Regions from separate parts of the Pseudomonas sp. GCEP-101 genome, predicted to be linked through region 3. Evidence: predicted binding sites of a transcription regulator. Region 3 holds the regulator's gene; each other region holds the start of a gene.

Region 1 (4,399 bases), 110 kb from region 3:
TGTGCAGCGTCGACATCACCATGTGTCCGGTTTGCGCCGCCTTGATGGCAATTTCCGCGGTTTCCAAGTCGCGGATTTCCCCGACCATGATCACATCGGGGTCCTGGCGGAGAAACGCGCGAAGCGCCTGAGAGAAGTCCATTCCCTGACGAGGGTTTACATTGACTTGGTTAATGCCCTCGAGATTGATCTCTACCGGATCTTCGGCTGTGGAGATATTGATATCGGGGGTGTTGAGGATGTTCAGACCTGTATACAGGGATACTGTCTTGCCTGACCCCGTGGGGCCGGTCACCAAAATCATGCCCTGAGGTTGCTTAAGGGCATCGAGGTACAGCTGCTTCTGCGCGTCCTCGTACCCCAACGCGTCAATTCCCATCTGCGCGCTGGCGGAATCGAGGATTCGCATGACAATCTTTTCACCCCACAGGGTGGGCATGGTGTTCACGCGGAAATCGATAGATTTGGTTTTCGACACACGCATTTTAATGCGGCCGTCCTGAGGTTTGCGGCGCTCGGAAATATCCAGGCCCGCCATGACCTTCAGGCGCGCAGAAATACGGCTGGCCAACTGGATAGGTGGTTTGGCCACCTCATGGAGCATGCCGTCGGTGCGGAAACGCACTCGGTAGACTTTCTCATATGGTTCGAAGTGCAAGTCCGAGGATCCGCCCTTGATAGCGTCCAGCAGCATCTTATTGACGAAGCGAACGACGGGAGCGTCATCGGCGTCGTTAGAAGCTGCTTCATCCTTTTGTTCGGAGGCGCTTTCGATGTCGAGACCATCAAGGTCGACATCGCCCAATTCACTCAGCGCATCGTTGGCGCTTTCGAACAACTTCTCGATGGCTTCGCCGAGCTTATCGTCCTCGACCAGAATGGCTTCCGTGGTCAGCCCTGTGCTGAATTGGACGTCGGTGATGGCCTGGTGATTGGTTGGATCGGAAACTCCCACGAACAGCTTGTTTCCACGCCGCCATAGGGGAATTACCCGATGCTGGCGAACCAGCTTTTCGCTGATTAGCTCCTTGGGAAAAGCATCGCGATCCAGGCTACCCAAGTCACAGAAAGCTACGCCGAACTGCTCGGCCGCCAGCTCAGTCAGAGGCCTGCTTTTGACCAGCTTGTTCTGCACCAGATAGGTCACCAGCGAAAGCTTGTTGCGCTGGGCCTGCTGTTGGGCTTGCTGAGCGCTTTTCTCATCAAGCAACTGCGAAAGCACCAATTGGCGGGCAAGCCCGGACAGGATGACTTGATCGTTCATCGATATAGGCCGAAATAGGAGTTACGTGCCTTATATCGTAGTTGCTCCTGCGAGCCAAATTGACAAATTGAAGCTGCCCAAAAATGTCACTTCCTGCGGTTTTATGCGTTGAGCTTTTTCATCAGCCCACTAAACAGGCTTTCTGCAGTGGTAAGGGAATCTGGCATGGAATCTGCTTTATCACAGTCAGGTCCTAAGACCTTTCCTAAAAATTCTGGAGAGAATTATGAAGGCTCAAAAAGGCTTCACCCTGATCGAACTGATGATCGTGGTTGCCATCATCGGCATCCTGGCCGCCATCGCCCTGCCGGCCTACAACGATTACACCAAAAAGGCCCGTTTCTCCGAAGTCATGTCGGTTGGCGAAGGCTATAAGACTCCGGTTGCCCAATGCATTCAGGAAAACAACGGCGCGACTGGCTGCACCGCTGGTGCGAATGGCATTCCTGCTATTCCGGCAACTCTGCCTGCAAACATCGCTTCCATGTCCGTGACTGATGGTGTGATTCTCGTTACCGGTACTGCCGCCGCTGGTGGCTACACTTGGAGCGTAGCGCCGGTTGTAGACGGTGGTGCGACTCGCTTCCCGCAGACTGGCACTTGCCTGGCCGCAGGCTACTGCAAGTAACAATCAAACTCATGCCTGCATGAGCTTCTTAAAGACGGTGGGAGTGGGTGGCCGTGTTGCAACTTATTGCCTCGCGGTGCTAGATTCGCCCCCGCCGCCGGTGTAGCTCAGTCGGTAGAGCAGCTCATTCGTAATGAGAAGGTCGGGGGTTCGATTCCTCTTACCGGCACCATCTTCAGCAAAAAGCCCCGCTTTCGAGCGGGGCTTTTTGTTTTCCGAGTCGAAGAAACGTCAGGCGTACCCCCCAGGGTTCTGGCTCTGCCAGTTCCAGGCGTCGCGGCACATGTCTTCGATGTCGCGGGTGGCGGTCCAGTGCAGTTCCTGGCCGGCCAGGGTCGGGTCGGCGTGGTAGCTGGCGATGTCGCCGTCGCGGCGGGGGAGGAACTGGAAGGGCAGTTCGCGGCCGCAGGCCCTTTCATAGGCGCGGATGATTTCCAGCACGCTGTAGCCGCGGCCGGTGCCGATGTTGAAGGTCTTTGCGCCGCTGGCGCCGTCCAGCCAGCGCAGGGCGCTGAGGTGGGCGTTGGCCAGGTCGACGACGTGCAGGTAGTCGCGCACGCCGGTGCCGTCCGGGGTGGGGTAGTCGTTGCCGAATACGCGGATGAACGGCTGCTTGCCGGTGGCGACCTGCGACACGTACGGCATCAGGTTGTTGGGGATGCCGTTGGGGTCTTCGCCGATGCGGCCGCTGGCGTGGGCGCCCACGGGGTTGAAGTAGCGCAGGATGGCCATGGTCCACTGCGGATCGGCCTGGGCGATGTCGCGCAGGGCGATTTCCGCCATCAGCTTGGACTGGCCGTAGGGGCTGGCCGGGCCGGTGGGGGCGTCTTCGCGGATCGGGCTCTGTGCCGCCAGGCCGTAAACGGTCGCCGAGGAGCTATAAATGAAGCGCTTCACGCCATGGCGCTGCATGACCTGGCAGAGGGTGACGGTGCCGGCGAAGTTGGTCTGGTAGTAGGCGATGGGGTCGGCCACCGATTCGGCGACGGATTTCAGCCCGGCCAGGTGAATGGTGGCGTCGATGTCATGCTCGCGGAACAGGCGGTCGAGTGCTGCCTCGTCACGGACGTCGCCTTCCATGAAGGGGATCGCCTGGCCGGTGAGTTGCTCGATGCGCTGGAGCGGGATAGGCGAGCTGTTGCTGAGGTTATCGAGGACGACGGGATGGAAGCCCTGCTCGATCAGTTCCAGGCAGATGTGGGAGCCGATGTAGCCGCAGCCGCCGGTCAACAGAATCCTTTTCGTCATGATCGCGCCTTTGCTCCCTTCGCTGTTCGCCGATTCGTGAGCGTCTGAGTATGTCAGAGGCGCACGAATCGGCACTATCGAGGGCGGCGTGACCGTGTCGGCAGGTCCGAAGCGTCGTACGCCGGTTTACAGGCTCAGGCGCATCGACAGGTCCAGCGCCTTGACGTCCTTGGTCAGGGTGCCGATGGAGATGTAGTCCACGCCGGTCTCTGCGATGGTGCGCAGGGTGGCCTCGGTGATGCCGCCCGAGGCTTCCAGCTTGGCGCGGCCGGCGGTGAGGGCGACGGCGGTGCGCATGTCGTCCAGGCTCAGCTCGTCGAGCATGACGATGTCGGCGCCGGCGTCCAGGGCCTGGCGCAGCTCGTCGAGGTCTTCCACCTCGATCTCCACCGGCTTGCCAGGGGCGATCTGGTGGGCGGCGGCGATGGCCAGGGCGATGCCGCCGCAGGCGGCGATGTGGTTTTCCTTGATGAGGAAGGCGTCGTACAGGCCGATGCGGTGGTTATGGCAGCCGCCGCAGGTGATGGCGTATTTCTGCGCCAGGCGCAGGCCGGGCAGGGTCTTGCGGGTGTCGAGCAGCTTCACGCCGGTGCCGTCCACCAGGTCGGCGTAGTGACGGGCACGGGTGGCGGTGCCGGAGAGCAACTGCAGGAAGTTCAGTGCGCTGCGCTCCCCGGTGAGCAGGGCGCGGGCGGGGCCTTCCAGGGTGAACAGGGTCTGGTCGGCGCTGACCTGCTCGCCGTCGCGCACCTGCCATTTCACCTGCACGCGCGGATCGACCTGGCGGAACACTTCGTCGACCCAGGCGGTGCCGGCGAGCGTGGCGTTCTCGCGGGTGATGATGCGAGCGCTGGCGACGCGCTCGGCGGGGATCAGTTGGGCGGTGATGTCGCCGCTGCCGACGTCTTCGGCCAGCGCGGCGCGGACGTTGGCCTGGATTTCCCCGGAAAGCTCGGCGAGGTTGAGGTTGGGCATGGAAAGCTCCTGTTCGCAGTGGCGCGATTATACGGGCGACGGCGGGTGACGTGCAGGGCGGGCAGGTTTTTGGACCGTCGTGCGCTCTGTCGGACGGACGGCGGGTACTTCGCTGTGAATTTCTTCAAGAATGCGTGAAATGTCTCTTGGTTGTGTAAGAAGCTTCCCTATAATGACGTTGAACCTTTCCACTTTTTGACGCCACTAAATTGACGTTACGGATGACGCCTCGATGACTGTTGGTGCCGCCAGCTTGGGTCTGTCGGCAGGAGACTTGCGATGCA
Region 2 (4,399 bases), 3.0 Mb from region 3:
GGAGACGAACTCGGTGTTGTCCTGCGGGTCCAGCGGGTTCTGATTGTTCAGCTGGGTGACCAGCAGCTGCAGGAAGGAATCCTTGCCCAGCGCGCTGGTGCCGGTCTCGGCCGTCGTCGACGAGCTCTTGGACCCGGCGTTGAGCGTCGACAGGATCGAACTGGCGGCGCTGTTATCGGTATTGATGCTCATGGGGCGTCCTCTGCGCTTACTGACCCAGGGTCAGGACCTTCTGCATCATCTGCTTGGCGGTATTCATCATTTCCGCGTTGCTCTGGAACGAACGGCTGGCGGAGATCATGTCGGCCATCTCCTCCACCACGTTGACGTTGGGGTAGTACACGTAGCCGTCCTTGTCGGCGGCCGGGTGGTTCGGCTCGTAGCGCGGCACCAGCGGGCTCTGATCCTCGACCACGCCCAGCACCTGCACGCCGGAACCGGCCTGGTCGGTCTCGCCGAACAGCGAACCCTGATCGCCGCCCTGGGCGTTCTGCAGCATGGTGGAGAACACCGGGTGACGGGCGCGGTAGGTCTGGTCGATGCTCGAGGAGACGCTCTCGGCGTTGGCGATGTTGGACGCGGTGGTGTTCAGACGGGTGGTCTGGGCACTCATGCCGGTACCGGCGATGTTGAAGACACTGGCGAGCGACATGGCGATTATTCTCCGCGCAGGGCGTTCATCAGCCCTTTGAACTTGCTGTTGAGGAAGGTGAACGAGGCCTGGAACTGCACGGAGTTCTCCGCGTAGTTGGCCTGCTCGATCTGCTCATCCACGGTGTTCTGGTCGACCGAAGGCTGGTTCGGGATGCGGTACTTGAGCGACTCGTCGCCGATACCGAAACCATCGGCGGCAATGTGATGCGCGTTGGTCAGGGTGGCGCTGAAGGTGCCGTTCTTCATCTTGTCCGACTGGGCTGCCAGCACCGAGGCGAAGTCCAGGTCACGCGCCTTGTAGTTGGGCGTGTCGGCGTTGGCCAGGTTGTTGGCCAGGACTTCAGCGCGCTGGGAGCGGAAGCTCAGTGCTTGCTGGTGGATGCCGAGGGCTTTGTCGAAGCTGATGCTCATGGTCGCGAACCTGTTTGCCGGTGTGGGCTTGCCAACACTTCAGCAAGGCGCGTGCCAGATTTACATTTCCTTTATTTTCAAAGGCTTGAGTGGATTTCGAGAGCGGCAAGGGGCGGCAAACAGCGGCAAAGCGGCAAGCGCTTTCCTTGCCGCCGCAGGCAAGGCGGCAAACTTGCCACTGCGGTTTGCCGCCCGCCTCTGCCGTTGCCGCTCGATGGCATTTCGTAGGAGCGAGCTGGCTCGCGAACCCATCGGCCACGTCGGCCCTGCCGACGGATCGCGGGCATGGCCCGCTCCTACAATTCTCGCGCCAAGGGCAAGCGTGCAACGTAGGAGCGGACCTTGTCCGCGAAATCCCTCGCGGCAGAATCAGTTCCCACCGGGGTACACGGAGCCGGCAGCGACCTGTAGGAGCGCCAAGGGGAAGCGTGCAGCGTAGGAGCGGACCTTGTCCGCGAAATCCCTCGCGGCGGACTCGGCTCCCACCGGGATACACCGAGGCGGCTACCACCTGTAGGAGCGCGCCATGCGCGCGACCGCGGGCAGGGCCCGCTGCTACCGGGGAACACCCTGCCAGGCGCTTCGCGAGCCAGCTCGCTCCGACAGGCCCGATGCGCCGTTATGACTGTGCCAGCGCCAGGAAAGCGCTCGGCAGGCGCGCCTGGCGGCGGTCCTTCAGGCAGTACAGGTACTCGTCGATCAGGCTCGCGCCCTTGATCTGCAGCACGCACAGTTGCGGGTTATCCGGCACTTCCTGGCGGGCGATGATGCTCACGCCCAGGTTGCGAATCACCGCCTCGCGGATCGACTCGCGGCTGCCGATCTCCAGCATCGAAGCCGGCGTCACGCCCGCCTGCCGCAACATCGCTTCGGTCAGCTGGCGGGTGGTCGACCCGGCTTCGCGCATCAGCAGGCAATGGCTGCGCAGATCGCCGAGGCTGACCGACTGCATCGTCGCCAGCGGGTGGCTGCGGTGCACCGCCAACACCAGCGGGTCGCTACCCAGCACCACGCGGGTCAGGCGCGCGTCGTCCACCTGCTGCGAGGAGGCCGCCAGGTCGACCCGGCATTCGATCAGCGATTCGAGCACCTGGCGGGAGTTGCCGATCTCCACCGACACTTCGATCTGCGGGAAGCATTCGCGAAAGGTCTTGATCAACCCCAGCACGTAATAAGGAGAGGTGGCGCCGATGCGCAGGGCGCCCTGCATCTGGCCGCAGTTGCGCAGGTAGAACTCGATGTCGGCCTCCTGCTGCAGCAGCGCCTCGACCATCGGCAACAGGCGCGCGCCCTCGTCGCTCAGGGTCAGGCGGCGGCCGCCGCGGTAGAACAGCTCCACCGCGTACTGGCTCTCCAGGTGGCGGATCTGCGTGGTCACCGTGGGCTGGCTGAGGCCGAGCTTCTTCGCCGCCTGAGTAATGCTCCCAAGCTTGGCAACCCTGTAAAACGCCTTCAGCTCTGCACTGAGCATCTGTGTCACCGGCCTCTCGAAAAATCTGCCCATCATTTTGCTGCACGACGCCGGAAATTCGGCGCCAGCCCACTGGCGACGCGGCCTGCAGCCGAGCGACAAAACACCCGAAAAGGTCAATATCCCTGACCTGTATCACTGGCGTCCGCGAATACGGCTGGACAGCCCGGAGTTGAGCGACTTTCATTGCCGTTGGAAAAATCCCACACGGAAACCCGAAGGCGGCCTCACGAGGGTCCGTCCCAGGAGCAATTAATGAAGTACAAAGTCACCATGGTTTTCGGAACCCGCCCGGAAGCCATCAAGATGGCCCCCCTCGCCCGCGTCCTCCGCCGCACCCCCGAAATCGAGTTGCGCATCTGCTCCACCGGCCAGCATCGCGAGATGCTACAGCAAGTGCTGGACTCCTTCGAACTGGAGGTCGATGAAGACCTCGACGTCATGACCCAGGGCCAGACGCTGAACAGCCTGTCCCTGCAGATGATGGGCAAACTCGATGACAGCTACGACCGTCATCGTCCGGACATCGTGCTGGTGCACGGCGATACCACCACCAGTTTCATTGCCGCCCTCACGGCCTTCCACCGGCAGATTCCGGTGGGCCACGTCGAGGCCGGCCTGCGCACCGGCAACATCCACCAGCCCTGGCCGGAGGAGGCCAACCGCCGCCTGACCGCGGTGATCGCCGACCTGCATTTCCCTCCCACCAAGGCCTCGCGCGACAACCTGCTGCGCGAAGGGGTGAACATCGACCAGATCGAGGTCACCGGCAACACGGTGATCGACGCCCTGCTGTGGATGCGCGAACACCTGCGGGAGACGAACTGGACGCCTGCCGCCGACTCGCCGCTGGCCCGGTTCACCGGTGAGCGCCGCCTGGTGCTGATCACCGGCCACCGCCGGGAGAACTTCGGCAAGGGCTTCGAGCGCATCTGCCTGGCGCTCGCCGAGCTTGGCCAGCGCTTCCCCGACGTGGACTTCGTCTACCCGGTGCACCTCAATCCGCAGGTGCAGAAGGCCGTCTACGGCCTGCTCTCGGACAAGCCGAACATCCACCTGATCGCCCCGCAGGACTACCAGCATTTCGTCTGGCTGATGGACCGCGCCTACCTCATCCTCACCGACTCAGGCGGCATCCAGGAGGAGGCCCCGGCGCTGGGCAAACCGCTGCTGGTGCTGCGCCGCGTGACCGAGCGCCCCGCCGTGCTGGAGGGCGGCACCGTGGTCCTGGTGGGCACCAACACCAGCCGCATCGTCAGCGAAGCCAGCCACCTGCTGCGCGACGAGGAAGTCTACGAACAGATGAGCCGGGTGTTCAGCCCTTACGGCGACGGCCACGCCAGCGAGAAGATCGTTGCGCGGCTGCTGTCCTGGTTCGGTGAATCACGCACGCCAAGCGAGTTCGAATGAACCTCGAACTGGTCGACATCCTCACGTACGTTCTCTATGCGCTGAAGTACCTGGCCATCCTCCTCGCCGCGCTGATGTTCCTGCTCGGCCTGGATGACCTGTTCATCGACCTGGTGTACTGGGGCCGGGTGCTGGTCAGGCGCTTCCGCATCTACAACCGCTTCGACCGGGCCGACGAGGAACGCCTCTTCGCTGCCCCGGAAAAGCCGCTGGCGATCATGGTGCCGGCCTGGAACGAGGTCGGCGTGGTGGGCGAGATGGCGCGCCTGGCGGCCTCCACCCTGGACTACGAGAACTACCAGATCTTCGTCGGCACCTACCCCAACGACCCGCAGACCCAGGCGGACGTCGACGCGGTGTGCCTGCACTACCCCAACGTGCACAAGGTGGTCTGCGCGCGCCCCGGCCCCACCAGCAAGGCCGACTGCCTGAACAACATCATCGATGCCATCC
Region 3 (4,399 bases):
GGCCACCGGTGCAGCCGATGGCGATGGTGACGTAGGCCCGGTTGCTCGCGGCGAAGCGCGGCAGCCATTTGTTCAGGTAGGCGAGGATGTCCTGGTACATCTCCTCGACGTCCGGTTGTGCCGCCAGGTATTCCTGCACTTCCACTTCCAGCCCGGTGTGCTCGCGTAGCTCCGGCTTCCAGTAGGGGTTGGGCAGGCAGCGTACGTCGAACACGAGGTCGGCATCCACCGGCATGCCGCGCTTGAAGCCGAAGGATTCGACCAGGAAGGCGGTGCCCAGTTCGGGCTTGTTCAGCAGGCGCAGCTTGAGGACGTCGCGCAGCTGATAAAGGTTCAGGTTGGTGGTGTTGAGCTTGAGATCGGCCAGGTCGGCGATGGGCGCCAGCAGGTGCGATTCGTCGGCGATGGCTTCGGCCAGGGAACGGCTGTCGCTGGTCAGCGGGTGGCGCCGGCGGGTCTCGGAAAAGCGTTTGAGCAGGGTTTCGTCATCGGCATCGAGGTACAGCACGTCGCACTGGATGTGCTTGTCGCGGGCTTCCTGCAGCAGCTCCGGGAAGCGCTGCAACTGGCTCGGCAGGTTGCGCGCGTCGATGGAGACGGCGACCTGGGGATGCAGCAGCTCGGTGTGCAGCAGCGCGCGCTGGGCCAGGTCCGGAAGGAGGCTGGCCGGCAGGTTGTCGATGCAGTAGAAGCCGTTGTCCTCGAGCACATTGAGCGCGGTGCTCTTGCCCGAGCCGGATCTTCCACTGACGATGATCAGGCGCATGATCAGTGCCCGTTGTTCTGGAAGTCCACGACGATCCGGTACAGGTCCTCGCCGTTGGCGGCGTGACGCAGGCGGTCGCGGACGTCGGAGCGGTCGAGCATGGAGGCGATCTGCCGCAGTAGTTCCAGGTGCTCCTCGGTGGCCGCTTCGGGTACCAGCAGCACGAACACCAGGTCCACCGGCGCGCCGTCGAGGGCGTCGAAGTCTACCGGGTGGTCAAGGTGGAGGATGGCGCTGATGGGCGACTGGCAGCCGGGGAGACGGCAGTGGGGAATGGCGATGCCATTGCCGAAGCCGGTGGAGCCCAGGCGTTCCCGGGCCACCAGGCTGTCGAAGATGTCTTGGGAATCGAAGCCCGGCAGCTCGCGCGCCACCAGGTTGGCGATTTGTTCGAGGACACGTTTCTTGCTGCCGCCCGGCACGTTCACGAGGGAACGGCCGGGGGTCAGGATTTGCTCAAGTCGGATCATAGAGAGGGGTTAACGAACGCCCACACCTTGCTGGCGTTCGAGGTATTTTTCCTTGTGCTTGATCAGTTGGCGGTCGAGCTTGTCGGTGAGCAGGTCGATGGCCGCGTACATGTCTTCATGTTCGGCGCAGGCCACCACTTCGCCTCCGGCGATGTGGAGGGTGGCTTCAATTTTCTGCTTCAGTTTCTCGACCTCCATGATGACCTGAACATTGGTGATCTTGTCGAAGTGGCGCTCCAGCCGGCCAAGTTTCTCGCCGACATAGTCGCGCAGGGCGTCGGTCACATCCAGTTGATGTCCACTGATGTTGACTTGCATACCGCTTTCTCCTTGTTGCCCGTGTGTAAGTGGCAGGTTAGGGGGCCTGCCGCCGGAACACTTTGGCGTGGATCAACGTCACACCAGTCGCTTGCGCTCGCTCGAGGGAGAGATTCCTAGGGACTCCCGGTACTTGGCGACGGTACGACGTGCCACTTGAATGCCCTGTGCCTCCAGTAAACCAGCGATCTTGCTGTCACTCAATGGCTTTTTCGGACTTTCCGCCGCGACCAGTTTCTTGATGATCGCGCGGATCGCCGTGGAGGAGCACTCGCCGCCTTCGGAGGTGCTGACGTGGCTGGAGAAGAAGTACTTCAGCTCGAAGATGCCCCGCGGCGTGTGCATGAACTTCTGCGTGGTGACGCGGGAGATGGTCGATTCGTGCATGCCCACCGCTTCGGCGATGTCATGCAGGACCAGCGGTTTCATCGCCTCCTCGCCGTATTCGAGGAAGCCGCGCTGGTGCTCGACGATCTGCGTCGCCACCTTCATCAGCGTCTCGTTGCGGCTTTGCAGGCTCTTGATGAACCAGCGCGCTTCCTGTAGCTGGTTGCGCATGAAAGTGTTGTCGGCGCTGGAGTCGGCGCGGCGTACCAGGCCCGCGTATTGCGAGTTGACGCGCAGGCGCGGCACCGCTTCCTGGTTCAGCTCCACCAGCCAGCGGTCGTTGTGCTTGCGGACGATGACGTCCGGGACCACGTATTCGGCTTCGCCGGATTCGATCTGCGAGCCGGGGCGCGGGTGCAGCGACTGGATCAGCTCGATGGTTTCGCGCAGCTCGTCTTCCTTGAGCTTCATGCGTCGCATCAGTTGGCTGTAGTCGCGGCTGCCGAGCAGGTCGAGGTGGTCGCTGACCAGGCGGATGGCCTCGGCCAGCAGGTAGGTCTTGGGCGGCATCTGGCGCAGCTGCAGCAGCAGGCATTCGCGCAGGTTGCGCGCGCCGACGCCGGCGGGTTCGAGCTGTTGCACGCGGCGCAGCACGACTTCCACTTCATCCATCTCTACGCCCAATTCGGGATCGATGGAGGCGAGGATGTCGTCGAGGGATTCTTCGAGGTAACCGTCGTCCGTGATGCCGTCGATGATGCTCAGGGCGATCAGGCGGTCGGTATCGGACATCGGCAGGAGGTTGAGCTGCCACAGCAGGTGGCTCTGCAGGCTTTCGCCGGCGGAGGTGCGGGAGGTGAAGTCCCACTCGTCGTCATCGTTGCTGGGCAGGCTGCTGGCACTGGTCTGGTAGATGTCTTCCCAGGCGGTGTCGACCGGCAACTCGTTGGGGATGCGCTCGGCCCACTGGTCCTCGTCGAGGCTGTCGGCGGTGGGCGTAGTGCTTTCCTGGAAGTTGTCCTGGGAACTGCTGCTGGTACCGTTGGCGCCGGACTCTGCGCCGTCCGCCATGGGGTCGCTGTTATCGAAATCCTCGCCTTCTTCCTGGCGCTCCAGCATCGGGTTGGACTCCAGGGCTTCCTGGATTTCCTGTTGGAGGTCCAGCGTGGAGAGCTGGAGCAGTCGGATGGCCTGTTGCAGCTGCGGGGTCATCGTCAGCTGCTGGCCCATCTTGAGGACTAGCGATGGTTTCATGCTGGAACTAGGCACCTTGTTCGCTGGCGCACGGCGCGCCATATCCACGACTACGGACGCCGGAGCGCCGCGAGGAAGCAAATTATATGCCTGAGTTTGGACGCTTTGCCTAGGGGCTGTCGACCTTTCGTTACAACCCGGTTGCGCCAGGCAAGAGCGGGCAGCCGAATACGACGCGCAGCGGCCGGCAAGCCGCGCCACGCTTGGGCAGGAGAGAGGCTGCCGCGCCCAGGCAGGGCGCGGCGCGGGGCCTTACAGGCGGAACTCGTGGCCCAGGTAGACTTCCTTCACCAGGTCGTTGGCGAGGATGCTTTCGGCGCTGCCTTCGGCGATCAGTTGACCGTCGTTGACGATGTACGCCGTTTCGCAGATATCCAGGGTCTCGCGGACGTTGTGGTCGGTGATCAGCACACCGATGCCCTTGGCCTTGAGGTGATGGATGATCTGCTTGATGTCGCCCACGGAGATCGGGTCGACGCCAGCGAAGGGTTCGTCCAGCAGGATGAACTTCGGCGAGCTGGCCAGGGCGCGGGCGATTTCCACGCGGCGGCGTTCACCACCGGACAGGCTCATGCCGAGGTTGTCGCGGATGTGGTGGATGTGGAACTCCTCGAGCAGGCCCTCCAGGGCTTCCTGGCGGCCGGCGCGATCGAGGTCGGCGCGGGTTTCCAGGATGGCGCCGATGTTGTCCGCCACCGACAGCTTGCGGAAGATCGAGGCTTCCTGCGGCAGGTAGCCGATGCCGGCGCGTGCGCGGCCGTGCATGGGCAGGTGGGTGACATCCTGCTCGTCGATGCGCACGACGCCCTGATCGGCGCGAACCAGGCCGACGATCATGTAGAAGCAGGTGGTCTTGCCCGCTCCGTTGGGGCCGAGCAGGCCGACGATCTGCCCGCTATCGATGCTCATGCTGACATCGCGGACGACTTGCCGGCTCTTGTAGCTCTTGGCGAGGTGCTGGGCGGTTAGCGTAGCCATTACTGCGCTTGATCCTGCTTTTTCTTGGGCTGGATGACCATGTCGATACGCGGACGCGGCGTGGTCACCTGGGAGCCGGTGGCGCGGCCTGCGTTGACGATCTGGCGCTGGGTGTCATAGACGATCTTCTCGCCTTCGAAGGTGTTGCCTTCCTGGATCACCTTGGCCTGGTCGATCAGCACCACGCGGTTCTGCGACACGAAGTACTGGATGGTCAGGCCGTAGGCCTGGGTGATCTGCTTGTCCGGCGCCGGCTTCTGCTCGAAGTAGGCGGGCTTGCCGACCG
Region 4 (4,399 bases), 1.4 Mb from region 3:
CGCCCAGGGCGGGAGCCGCGAACACGCCGGTGAGCAGGGCGCCGACGATACCGCCGACCGCATGCACGCCGAAGGCATCCAGGGAGTCGTCGTAGCCGACGGCACGCTTGAGGCTGGTGGCGGCGAAGAAGCAGATCACGCCGGCAGCCAGGCCGATCACGATGGCGCCCATCGGGCCGCAGGTACCGGCGGCCGGGGTGACGGCAACCAGGCCAGCCACGACGCCCGACGCGATGCCCAGGGCGCTCGGCTTACCGTGGGTGATCCACTCGGCGAACATCCAGCCCAGGGCGGCGGCAGCGGTGGCGATCTGGGTGACCAGCATGGCCATGCCGGCGGTGCCGTTGGCGGCAGCGGCGGAGCCGGCGTTGAAGCCGAACCAGCCCACCCACAGCAGCGCGGCGCCGATCAGGGTGTAGCCCAGGTTGTGCGGCGCCATGGCAGCGGTCGGGTAGCCCTTGCGCTTGCCGAGCACGATGCACGCCACCAGGCCAGCGATACCGGCGTTAATGTGCACCACGGTGCCGCCGGCGAAGTCCAGCACGCCCCAGTCCCACAGCAGGCCGCCGTCACCGCTCCAGACCATGTGGGCGATCGGTGCGTAGACCAGGGTGAACCACAGCGCGGTGAAGATCAGCATCGCGGAGAACTTCATACGCTCGGCGAAGGCGCCGACGATGAGGGCCGGGGTGATGATCGCGAAGGTCATCTGGAACATCACGAAGACGCTTTCGGGGAACAGCGCGGCCGCCGAGGTCAGGCCGGTGCTGGTCAGGCCGCTGAGGAAGGCCTTGTCGAACCCGCCGACGAAGGAGGCGAAATTGACCACGCCCTTCTCCATACCGACGGTATCGAAGGCCAGGCTGTAGCCGTAGACGACCCAGAGGATGCTGACCAGCGCGGTGATCGCGAAGCACTGCATCATGATCGACAGGACGTTCTTGGCGCGCACCATGCCGCCGTAGAACAGGGCCAGGCCGGGGATGGTCATCAGCAGCACCAGTGCGCTGGAAATCAGCATCCAGGCGGTGTCGCCGCTGTTCAGGACGGGGGCCGCTGCCTCGTCGGCCATGGCCAGGCCGGGCATTGCGAGGGGCAATAGGGCGCCTAGCCCTGCGTATTTGCGCAGAGTCATTGTTGTTTCTCCTGGGGCGTGGGGTTCGGTGTGGGCTTGGCTTAGATCGCGTCGGTGCCGGTTTCGCCGGTACGGATACGAATGGCCTGTTCCAGATTTACAACAAAGATCTTGCCGTCACCGATCTTCCCGGTGTTGGCGGCCTTGGTGATGGCTTCGATAACACGATCCAGTTGGTCATCGGCGATGGCGACGTCGATTTTCACCTTGGGCAGGAAATCGACAACGTATTCCGCGCCACGGTACAGCTCGGTGTGGCCCTTCTGCCGGCCGAAGCCCTTGACTTCGGTCACAGTGATGCCCTGCACGCCGATCTCGGACAGCGACTCACGAACGTCGTCCAGCTTGAACGGCTTGATGATGGCTGTGACTAGCTTCATGTAACTCTCTCCCGTGTTTTGGTGGACCCGCCCCAGGAAGAACGAACCCGGGGACAAGTCTAAGCGCAGTGTCTGGCTTTTGTAATGCGCCGGCCGCCCTACCTCAGCACTCCGACTGCGTTGATCGAAGCGGTCCTCCGCCTCGCCTGCAGCACCGGAACTGCATCGGTGCACGCCCTATCTGCCCCAAAGCATGAAGCTTGCCAGTTCGTGAAAAGCCCCGTGGCATCAGCTACTTGGGCTCAAACGAGGATTTCTGGCGAAACGCCAGCGCCGCCTTGGCGCACCGAAAGCGCGCACGGCGAGCGGGCACACTGCTCAAAAAGCGTGCAACCCCGGGCGCCGCAGCCAGCGCCGGCTGCGTGATAGACTGCGCTCTGATTCAATCCGGAACCCATGAACCATGCTGCCGCCCAAAGCCTTCCTCGATGCCATCAGCCAACAAGCCGGACGCCTGTTCGGTGGCGAATCGCCCCTGCCGAAGGCCGAGCTGGAAGCCCAGTTCAAGGTTCTGATGCAGAGCGCCTTCAGCAAGCTCGACCTGGTCAGCCGCGACGAATTCGACAGCCAGATGGTCGTCCTCGCGCGCACCCGCGCCCGCCTGGAGGCGCTGGAAGCCAAGGTCGCGGAGATCGAAGCCAGGCTGTCCGCGCCTGCCGATACCAACGCCCCCGCCGCCGAAGAATAGGCCCCGCCTGGCGGGTGGCATGCGATCCAGGAGTGATCCATGTCCCTCGCCATCGTCCATAGCCGCGCCCAGGTCGGTGTGGAAGCGCCCGGCGTCACCGTCGAGGCGCACCTGGCCAACGGCCTGCCGTCGCTGACCCTGGTCGGCCTGCCCGAAGGCGCCGTGAAGGAGAGCAAGGACCGCGTGCGCAGCGCCCTGCTCAACTCAGGCTTCGATTTCCCCAACCGCAGAATCACGCTCAATCTCGCCCCGGCCGACTTGCCCAAGGACGGCGGGCGCTTCGACCTGGCCATCGCCCTGGGCATCCTCGCCGCCAGCGGCCAACTGGCCGATGCCGCCGGCCTGGAGGAGCTGGAATGCCTGGGCGAGCTCGCGCTTTCCGGCACGCTGCGCCCGGTGCCCGGCGTGCTGCCCGCCGCCCTCGCCGCCCGCGCCGCGGGCCGCACGCTGGTGGTCCCGCGGGAAAACGCCGAGGAAGCCAGCCTGGCCAGCGGCCTGACCGTCTACGCGGTCGGTCACCTGCTGGAGCTGGCCGCGCACTTCAATGGCCAGGAACGCCTGCGCCCCTACGAGGCCAACGGCCTGCTGCGGGTGACGCCGCCGTATCCCGACCTGTCGGAAGTGCAGGGCCAGGCCGCGGCCAAGCGTGCGCTGCTGGTAGCGGCCGCCGGCGCGCACAACCTGTTGTTCAGCGGGCCGCCCGGCACCGGCAAGACGCTGCTCGCCAGCCGCCTGCCCGGCCTGATGCCGCCGCTGGACGAAGACGAGGCGCTGCAGGTGGCCGCGATCCATTCCGTCGCCGGGCGGGGGCCGCTGACCCACTGGCCGCAACGCCCGTTCCGCCAGCCGCACCACACCGCCTCCGCGCCGGCGCTGGTGGGTGGCGGCAGTCGCCCGCAGCCGGGGGAAATCACCCTGGCGCACGAAGGCGTGCTGTTTCTCGATGAGTTGCCCGAGTTCGACAGGAAGGTGTTGGAGGTGCTGCGCGAGCCGCTGGAAGGGGGCGAAATCGTCATCGCCCGCGCCAACGGTCGCGTGCGCTTCCCCGCGCGCTTCCAGCTGGTGGCGGCGATGAACCCCTGCCCCTGCGGCTACCTCGGCGACCCCAGCGGCCGTTGCCGCTGCTCGCCGGAACAGGTCCAGCGCTACCGCGCCAAGCTGTCCGGGCCGCTGCTGGACCGCATCGACCTGCACCTCACCGTCAGCCGCGAAAGTACCAGCCTGGCGCCCAGCGGGCCGAGTACCAGCAGCGCCGAGCTGGCCGTTCAGGTCGCCGCCGCGCGCCAGCGCCAGCTTGCCCGCCAGGGTTGCGCCAACGCCTTTCTCACCCTGAAGAAGATGCACCAATATTGTGCACTGAGCCCAGAAGACCAGGCCTGGCTGGAGAAGGCCGGCGAGCGCCTGAACCTGTCACTGCGCGCCCTGCACCGGATTCTCAAGGTCGCCCGAACCCTGGCCGACCTTCAGCAGGCAGACAGCATCGCTCGTCCGCATCTGGCCGAAGCGCTGCAATACCGGGCGGGGCATTAGCCGGGGCGATCGATCGCAACCGCCAGGAGGTTCAGCTCGACCGTCGCGCCCTTCGGCAACTGGTAGACGCCGACCGACGTGCGGGTGTGCACGCCGGCCGCGCCCAGCACCTCGTACAGCACCGCCGAAGCACCATCGGCCACCTCGCTCAGCTGAGTGAAGTGCTCGGCACACTGCACGAACACATTGAGCTGCAGCACCTTGCGCACACGGTCGAGGTCGCCCAGCGCCTGGCGTAGCAACGCCAGCGCACGCAGCACACAGACCTTCGCCGCCAACTGGGCCTCGGCCAACGAGACCTCGCTGCCCGCCCGGCCGGTGACGACGACTTCGTCGCCCACCCGCGGAATCTGCCCGCTGACATGAACCTGATGGCCGTCGATGACGAACGGCACATAGTTGCCGCCAATCTTCATCTCACCGCTGAAGTCGTAGCCCAGTTCGCCGGCAATCCGTTCGAACGCGGCCGCACGTGTCTCGCTCATGGCCACTCCCTGACGATTCATTGACCGATCAGCAGCGCCAGAACGGCCGCATCGCTTCCAGCTTGGCCTGCTCGCGGCTGATGCCGATGTCGCGCAGCTGCGCGTCGCTGAGCTCCAGCAGTTGCTTGCGGGTGCGCACCCGGCGCCAGAACTGCTGCCAGCGGCTCTCCTGCAAGCCGCG

The links. Region 3 encodes sigma-54, which starts transcription at its own class of promoters, with help from an activator protein. Its sites were predicted from a motif close to ANTGGCATNNANNTTGCTNT; they were not measured.
Region 1: a site for sigma-54 is predicted at 1,424-1,443, ahead of N0B71_RS13205 (pilin). Genes of this name have one in related genera too.
Region 2: a site for sigma-54 is predicted at 1,105-1,124, ahead of flgB (flagellar basal body rod protein FlgB). Genes of this name have one in related genera too.
Region 4: a site for sigma-54 is predicted at 1,704-1,723, ahead of glnK (P-II family nitrogen regulator). Genes of this name have one in related genera too.

The regions. Positions count from the first base shown of each region.
Region 1 covers NZ_CP104011.1:2,876,792-2,881,190, forward strand. The annotation lists gene pilB (type IV-A pilus assembly ATPase PilB) at 1-1,264, opposite strand, end outside; gene N0B71_RS13205 (pilin) at 1,491-1,892, shown strand; tRNA gene N0B71_RS13210 (tRNA-Thr) at 1,989-2,064, shown strand; gene galE (UDP-glucose 4-epimerase GalE) at 2,124-3,140, opposite strand; gene nadC (carboxylating nicotinate-nucleotide diphosphorylase) at 3,267-4,115, opposite strand; gene N0B71_RS13225 (DUF1631 domain-containing protein) at 4,395-4,399, shown strand, end outside.
Region 2 covers NZ_CP104011.1:21,834-26,232, forward strand. The annotation lists gene flgD (flagellar hook assembly protein FlgD) at 1-192, opposite strand, end outside; gene flgC (flagellar basal body rod protein FlgC) at 209-652, opposite strand; gene flgB (flagellar basal body rod protein FlgB) at 658-1,065, opposite strand; gene N0B71_RS00115 (LysR substrate-binding domain-containing protein) at 1,685-2,536, opposite strand; gene wecB (non-hydrolyzing UDP-N-acetylglucosamine 2-epimerase) at 2,792-3,946, shown strand; gene nfrB (cyclic di-3',5'-guanylate-activated glycosyltransferase NfrB) at 3,943-4,399, shown strand, end outside.
Region 3 covers NZ_CP104011.1:2,989,235-2,993,633, forward strand. The annotation lists gene rapZ (RNase adapter RapZ) at 1-766, opposite strand, end outside; gene ptsN (PTS IIA-like nitrogen regulatory protein PtsN) at 769-1,236, opposite strand; gene hpf (ribosome hibernation-promoting factor, HPF/YfiA family) at 1,246-1,554, opposite strand; gene N0B71_RS13675 (RNA polymerase factor sigma-54) at 1,633-3,135, opposite strand; gene lptB (LPS export ABC transporter ATP-binding protein) at 3,388-4,113, opposite strand; gene lptA (lipopolysaccharide transport periplasmic protein LptA) at 4,113-4,399, opposite strand, start outside.
Region 4 covers NZ_CP104011.1:1,557,550-1,561,948, forward strand. The annotation lists gene N0B71_RS07055 (ammonium transporter) at 1-1,135, opposite strand, end outside; gene glnK (P-II family nitrogen regulator) at 1,177-1,515, opposite strand; gene N0B71_RS07065 (accessory factor UbiK family protein) at 1,919-2,203, shown strand; gene N0B71_RS07070 (YifB family Mg chelatase-like AAA ATPase) at 2,243-3,733, shown strand; gene N0B71_RS07075 (RidA family protein) at 3,730-4,218, opposite strand; gene N0B71_RS07080 (DUF1127 domain-containing protein) at 4,247-4,399, opposite strand, start outside.